One region of the Streptomyces sp. NPDC039480 genome, then DNA from elsewhere that is predicted to be linked to it. Evidence: riboswitches for the same ligand, from Rfam matches in the RefSeq annotation. Region 1 holds a riboswitch; the other holds the start of a gene.

What was found. A riboswitch is a leader RNA that binds a small molecule or an ion and turns the genes downstream of it on or off. The one in region 1 is predicted to bind glycine.
Region 2: it holds a riboswitch for glycine, as region 1 does, so the genes downstream of both, gcvP (aminomethyl-transferring glycine dehydrogenase) here and gcvT (glycine cleavage system aminomethyltransferase GcvT) in region 1, are expected to answer to the same signal.

Annotation. Positions count from the first base shown of each region.
Region 1 is NZ_JBVITX010000010.1:318,649-321,919, reverse strand. Features, by position in the region: gene glyA (serine hydroxymethyltransferase) at 1-395, opposite strand, end outside; gene gcvH (glycine cleavage system protein GcvH) at 419-796, opposite strand; gene gcvT (glycine cleavage system aminomethyltransferase GcvT) at 855-1,988, opposite strand; glycine riboswitch at 2,024-2,137, opposite strand; glycine riboswitch at 2,138-2,244, opposite strand; gene ACZ56E_RS29640 (AAA family ATPase) at 2,407-3,084, shown strand; gene ACZ56E_RS29635 (enhanced serine sensitivity protein SseB) at 3,144-3,271, shown strand, end outside.
Region 2 is NZ_JBVITX010000019.1:110,311-113,581, forward strand. Features, by position in the region: gene gcvP (aminomethyl-transferring glycine dehydrogenase) at 1-1,318, opposite strand, end outside; glycine riboswitch at 1,508-1,606, opposite strand; gene ACZ56E_RS39180 (PRC-barrel domain-containing protein) at 1,751-2,140, shown strand; gene ACZ56E_RS39185 (DNA polymerase IV) at 2,146-3,271, opposite strand, start outside.

The DNA.
Region 1 (3,271 bases):
CGCATGCCGTGGGTGAGGTGGCCGCCGTGCGCCAGGTCGAGGCCGAGGATCGTGTCGCCGGGCTGGGCGATCGCGAAGAGGGCTGCCTGGTTCGCGGAGGCGCCGGAGTGCGGCTGGACGTTGGCGTACTCGGCGCCGAACAGCTCCTTGAGCCGGTCGATCGCGATCTGCTCGGTCACGTCCACGTGCTCACAGCCGCCGTAGTAGCGGCGGCCGGGGTAGCCCTCGGCGTACTTGTTGGTGAGGACGGTGCCCTGGGCCTCCATGACGGCGACCGGAGCGAAGTTCTCCGAGGCGATCATTTCCAGGGTGGACTGCTGGCGGTGGAGCTCGGCGTCGACGGCGGCGGCGACGTCCGGGTCCAGCTCGTGGAGAGGGGTGTTCAGAAGCGACATCACACGATCCCTATCGGTATGGGTCAGCCGGCGGTGAAGGCGGTGTACTCATCGGCGGAGAGCAGGTCGTCCGGCTCGTCCGTGATGCGCACCTTGAACAGCCAACCGCCCTCGAAGGGGGCGGAGTTGACCAGCGAGGGGTCGTCGACGACGTCCTGGTTGGCGGCGACGACCTCGCCGTTGACCGGGGAGTAGAGGTCGCTGACCGACTTGGTCGACTCCAGCTCGCCGCAGGACTCGCCCGCGATCAGTGTGTCGCCGACCGCGGGGAGCTGGGCGAAGACGACGTCACCGAGCGCGTTGGCCGCGTGCTCCGTGATGCCGACCGTCGCCACGCCGTCCTCGGTGGCCGACAGCCACTCGTGCTCCTTGCTGTAACGCAGCTGCTGGGGGTTGCTCATGAGTCGAATTCTCCTGTACGCGGGTGGGTGCTGCGGAACGGGGACGATGTGCGGGGGGTCACTTCTGGCGCTTGTAGAACGGCAGGGCGACGACCTCGTAGGGCTCATGCGTACCGCGGATGTCGACGCCGACACCCTGCGTGCCCGGGGCCGCGTGCTCGGCGTCGACGTACGCCATCGCGATCGGCTTGCCCAGCGTCGGGGACGGGGCGCCGGAGGTGACCTCGCCGATGACCTTGCTGTCGGCGACCACGGAGAAGCCCGCGCGCGGGACCCGGCGGCCCTCGGCGACCAGACCGACCAGCTTGCGCGGCGGGGCGGTCTCGGCGCGCTCGGCGGCCGCGGTCAGGGCCGCGCGGCCCACGAAGGAGTCCGACTGCGACGTCTTCTCGAACTTGACCACCCGGCCGAGCCCGGCGTCGAACGGCGTCAGCCCGGCGGTCAGCTCGTGCCCGTACAGCGGCATGCCCGCCTCCAGGCGCAGCGTGTCGCGGCAGGAGAGACCGGCAGGGACCATGCCGACGGGCGTGCCCGCCTCCATGAGCGCGTTCCACAGCTGCTCGGCGTCAGCGGGGGAGACGAAGAGCTCGAAGCCGTCCTCGCCGGTGTAGCCCGTGCGGGCGATCAGCGCGGAGACGCCCGCGACGGTGCCGGGCAGGCCCGCGTAGTACTTCAGGTTGTCCAGGTCCGCATCCGTGACTGACTTCAGGATGCCGGGGGACTCGGGACCCTGGACGGCGAGGAGGGCGTACGCCTCGCGGTCGTCGCGGACCTCGGCGTCGAAGCCGTCGGCGCGGGCGGTCAGCGCGTCGAGCACGGTCTGCGCGTTCGAGGCGTTGGCGACGACCATGTACTCGGGGGCCTCGGCCTCGCCGAGGCGGTAGACGATCAGGTCGTCCAGGATGCCGCCGTCCTCGGCGACGATCATCGTGTAGCGGGCGCGGCCGACACCGATGGAGCCGATGTTGCCGACCAGCGCGAAGTTCAGGAAGTCCACGGCCTCGGGGCCGGTGACGGTGATCTCGCCCATGTGGGAGAGGTCGAAGAGACCGGCCTTGGTGCGCACGGCGTTGTGCTCGTCGCGCTCGCTGGCGTACCGCAGCGGCATGTCCCAGCCTGCGAAATCGGTCATGGTCGCGCCGAGCGACCGATGGACGGCATCGAGGGCGGTCAGACGGGGGGCAGTGCTCATGAAGGGAACTCCCAGGGCATGACGGGCGAGGTCGATCCTCCCCATCTGTCATCGGAACCTGAGAGGTTCGCCGAGCGTGTCCCGATATGTGAGACGCCCGGCTTGCACCTTGGGTGGGGCCACCGGGGCGGCCCGCTTTTCAGATGTGCCTCGCCCGCGCGGTACGGGGCCTGAGAGATTCAAGGGAGGGACTTGCTCCTTCGGCGCCCCGGGCACGCGTGCGTGCTGGCTCCGGGAACTCTCCCGCGCGGATTCAAACGGCCGGTATGGAGTTGGCGGGCACATCATTGCACGCGACCCTGTCCACGGGGAGCCGTGACCGGACACGGATCGTGTCACCCCGGAATGCTCTTGTGCCGCATTACCTTCTCTTTACACTTGCTGGGGAAAGCAGTACGTGACCGCTACGGGGAGGCCGATCACGGTGCGCAGCAGGACCAGTGTCTTTGCCACTACCACGGGAGTGGCGCTGCCCAAGCAGGCCGCCACCCCTGCCGCGGAGAGCTGCGGCCCGCTCCCCGTGGCCGTCGTCCGGGACCTGCGGCAGCGGGCCGGCCACAGCCCCCGCCGCCTCACCTTCGGCGCGGGCGACCTCGTCGTCGTCTCCGGCCTGCCCGGTGGCGGAAAGTCGACGCTGATGCGGCAGGCCGCCACGGGCCCGCGCATCGACTCCCAGGACACCCGCGACCGCTGGGCCCGCCGCATGCCCCGCCTGCTGCCGTACGCGGTCTACCGCCCCCTGGTCCGCCTCGCGCACTACGCCGGACTGCGCCGCACCCTGCGTACCGGCGTCGGCGTCGTCGTGCACGACTGCGGGACCCAGGCCTGGGTGCGCCGCTGGCTCGCCCGCGAGGCCGCCCGCCGCGGCTCCGCCCTGCACCTGCTGCTGCTCGACGTCCCGGTGGACACGGCGCTCCAGGGCCAGCGCGAGCGCGGCAGAGGCGTCTCGAGGTACGCGTTCACGCGGCACCGCAGGACGGTCGGCCGCCTCGTCGGCGCCACCGAGCGCGGCGACCTGCCGCGCGGCTGCCACTCCGCGGTGCTGCTCGACCGGGCGGCGGCGCAGGCGCTGCGGACGATCGCCTTCGACCGGTGAGGCCACCGGCGCTAGGGTTCGAGCCGCAGGCAGAGCGGTCGCGAGCAGGGGTTGGACAGATGGACTTTCCGGCGCAGGCACATGCCCATCCGTACGGCGGATGGCCGGTCAATGAACTGGAGGAGGTCCTCGCCGCCTCCCTCGGCGCCGACGCGTCGGCGGGCGGCAGGATCGTCGAGGTGCTCGG
Region 2 (3,271 bases), on a different contig from region 1:
GCCGGCGCGTGGTCGTCTCGTCGCAGGACAGGGAGACGTGGTCGGCGTCGACGAGGTGGATGTTGACGCCACCCTCGCGGGCGGTGGCCACCAGCTGCTCGGCCTTGCCGGGTGCGCGCACCGTGAGCGTGTCGAAGTAGGCGCCGTGGACGACGTCGTAACCGCCCTCGGCGAGACCGGCGGCGAGCAGCGTCGCGTAGCGGTGGGTGCGCCGCGCGATCGCCTTCAGGCCGTCGGGCCCGTGGTAGACGGCGTACATTCCGGCCATGACGGCGAGCAGCACCTGAGCGGTACAGATGTTGCTGGTGGCCTTCTCGCGGCGGATGTGCTGCTCACGGGTCTGCAGCGCGAGCCGGTAGGCCTTGTTGCCGTCGGCGTCGACGGAGACGCCGACGAGCCGCCCGGGCAGGCTGCGCGCGAACTTCTCGCGGACCGCCATGTAACCGGCGTGCGGCCCGCCGAAGCCCATCGGCACACCGAAGCGCTGCGTCGTGCCGACGGCGATGTCGGCGCCCAGCTCGCCGGGCGAGGTGAGCAGCGTCAGGGCGAGCAGGTCGGCGGCGACGGTGACGACGGCACCGAGCTCGTGCGCCTGGTCGATGAGCGGCTTGATGTCACGGACGGCACCCGAGGCGCCCGGGTACTGGACGAGTACGCCGACGACGCCGCGCTCGGCGACCTCGGCGGGCAGGCCCTCGCTCAGGTCGGCGACGACGACCTCGACACCGGTGGGCTCGGCGCGGGTCTGGATGACGGCGATGGTCTGCGGCAGGGCGTCGGCGTCGACGACGAACACGCCGTCCTTGACCTTGCCCATACGACGCGAGAGGGCCATGGCCTCGGCGGCGGCGGTGCCCTCGTCGAGCAGCGAGGCCCCGGAGGTGGGCAGGCCGGTCAGCTCGGCGACCATGGTCTGGAAGTTGAGCAGCGCCTCGAGGCGGCCCTGCGAGATCTCCGGCTGGTACGGCGTGTAGGCCGTGTACCAGGCCGGGTTCTCCATCACGTTCCGCAGGATGACCGGCGGGGTGAAGGTGCCGTAGTACCCGAGCCCGATCATGGAGTCGAGGACCTGGTTCCGGTCGGCGAGGGAGCGCAGCTCGGCCAGCACCTCGGCCTCGGAGCGCGCGCCGGGCAGGTCCAGCGCTTCGGCGTTCTTGATCACATCCGGCACCGCGGCGGCCGTCAGCTCGTCGAGCGAGCCGTACCCGACCTGGGCGAGCATCTTCGCCCGCGCTTCCGCATCGGGCCCTATGTGCCGCTGCTCGAAGGGGATGCCCTGCTCAAGCTCCGAGAGCGGGGTGCGATGGGTGGCAGTCATTGCGGAGGCCTCCTGGTCTGCACGACCTGCGAGGGGTACCACGGCGCGGGTACCCGGACGGCCTCCCCCTCTGTCATCTCAACCTGAGAGCTTCACAGACCTGTCTGTTTCGACAGATCTGCTTTCACCGTCGGTGAGGAAGGGTTCCGAACGTGCCCGCCCGACGCCCGCCCTGCTTTCCAGAGTGACCTCATCCGTGCGGTACGGGTGCCTGAGAGATTCCGGGGAGGATTTGCTCCTTCGGCGCCTCCGGGGTCACGTCCCGGAGAGCTCTCCCGCACGGGGTCAGCAGCCAAACGTCAGCCTACCAGCGAGGGCCCCGGCCGTTCCCTCGAGTGGCCACCTGCCCCGAAGTGCTCTTTCGTAGTGACTACGAATGATTAAAGATGAGTTACGCCCGTTTTCGACGAGCCGCGACCAGCTGGAGGGCCCGTGCAGACCGATATCGATCCGCGCAACCTGATCGGCCGCAAGGCGTTCGACCGGAACGGGACCAAGATCGGCACGATCGACGAGGTCTACCTCGACGACGCCACCGGCGCCCCGGAGTGGGCGGCCATACGCACCGGCCTGTTCAGCCGCGACGCCTTCGTCCCGCTGGAGCCGAGCGAGCTGGCCGAGGACGGCACCCTGCGCATCCCCTTCGACCGCGCCCTGATCAAGGACGCCCCGGACTTCGGCGTGGGCCGCCACCTCTCCCCCGAGCAGGAGCTCCAGCTCTACCACCACTACGGCCTCGACACGACGCCACCGAACGCCCCACCGTCCCCGCCCCCGCCCGACCAGGACTTCGGCCGGATCGCCGGCACGGAAGCCCCCTGACCCAGTCACACGCCCTCTTCCATCGCCACCCTGACCAGCGGCAGCGGCTCCGCGGGCTCCAGGTCCGGGTCGTCCGTCCGGAACGTCCGCACCCGTCCCGGCGGCGAGTCCGGCGTCTCGAAGCGCACCGTCACCCGGCCGAGACCGCTCCCCTGCACCCAGCCGTGCCCGTACTCGGCGTGCCGCACATCGTGCCCGGCCACCCACCGCCGCTCGACCGCCACCACCGGCTCCTCGGCCCGCTCCTTCTCCGGATCACTCACGGCCGCCTCTGCGTCCGCTGTCCCGCCGACCGCCTCCCCCGCCGCTTCTTCGGCACCGGCCAGGGCCGCCTCGGCCGCCTGGGCCTGCGCGAAGAGATCCTCCTGCGTGTAGTCCGCGAGCCCCGTGACGCCCACGCCGAGCAGCCGCACCCCTCCCGTGGTGTCCACGGACTCAAGGAGCCGCGCCGCGGCCTCCCGCACCACTCCCGGGTCGTCCGTGGGCCCGCGCAGCGTCTCGGACCGCGTCAGCGTCGAGAAGTCGAACCGCCGCACCTTGAGCACGATGGTCCGCCCCGAGTGCCCGGCCGCCCGCAGCCGCTGCACACACCGCTCCGCGAGCCGCCCGACCTCCGTCCTGACCCGCACCCGGTCGTGGATGTCCACGTCGTACGTGTCCTCGACGCTGACCGATTTCGTGTCCCGCTCGGCCACCACGGGCCGCTCGTCGTGCGCGAGCGCCATCGCGTACAGCGAGCCGCCATGGGCCTTCCCCAGCAGTCGTACGAGCTCGTCCTCACCCGCCTCCGCGAGCTCCTCGACCGTCGTGATCCCGGCCCGCCGCAGATGGTCCCCGGTAGCAGGCCCCACCCCGGGCAACGTCCGCACGGACATCGGGCCCAGCAGGGCGCGCTCCGTCCCGGGGGTGATGAGCACGAGACCGTTCGGCTTGGCCTCTTCCGAGGCGATCTTCGCCAGCATCTTGGAGACCGCGAGCCCCACCGACCCGGCGAGCCCCGTCACCGCCCTGATGTCCGCCCGCAGCCGCTCCCCCACGGCCCTGGCCGACTCCGCGTCGTCCGCGACGCCGCCGGCCTCCAGGTCCACGAAGGCCTCGTCCAGGCTGAGCGGCTCCACCAGCGGCGACAGC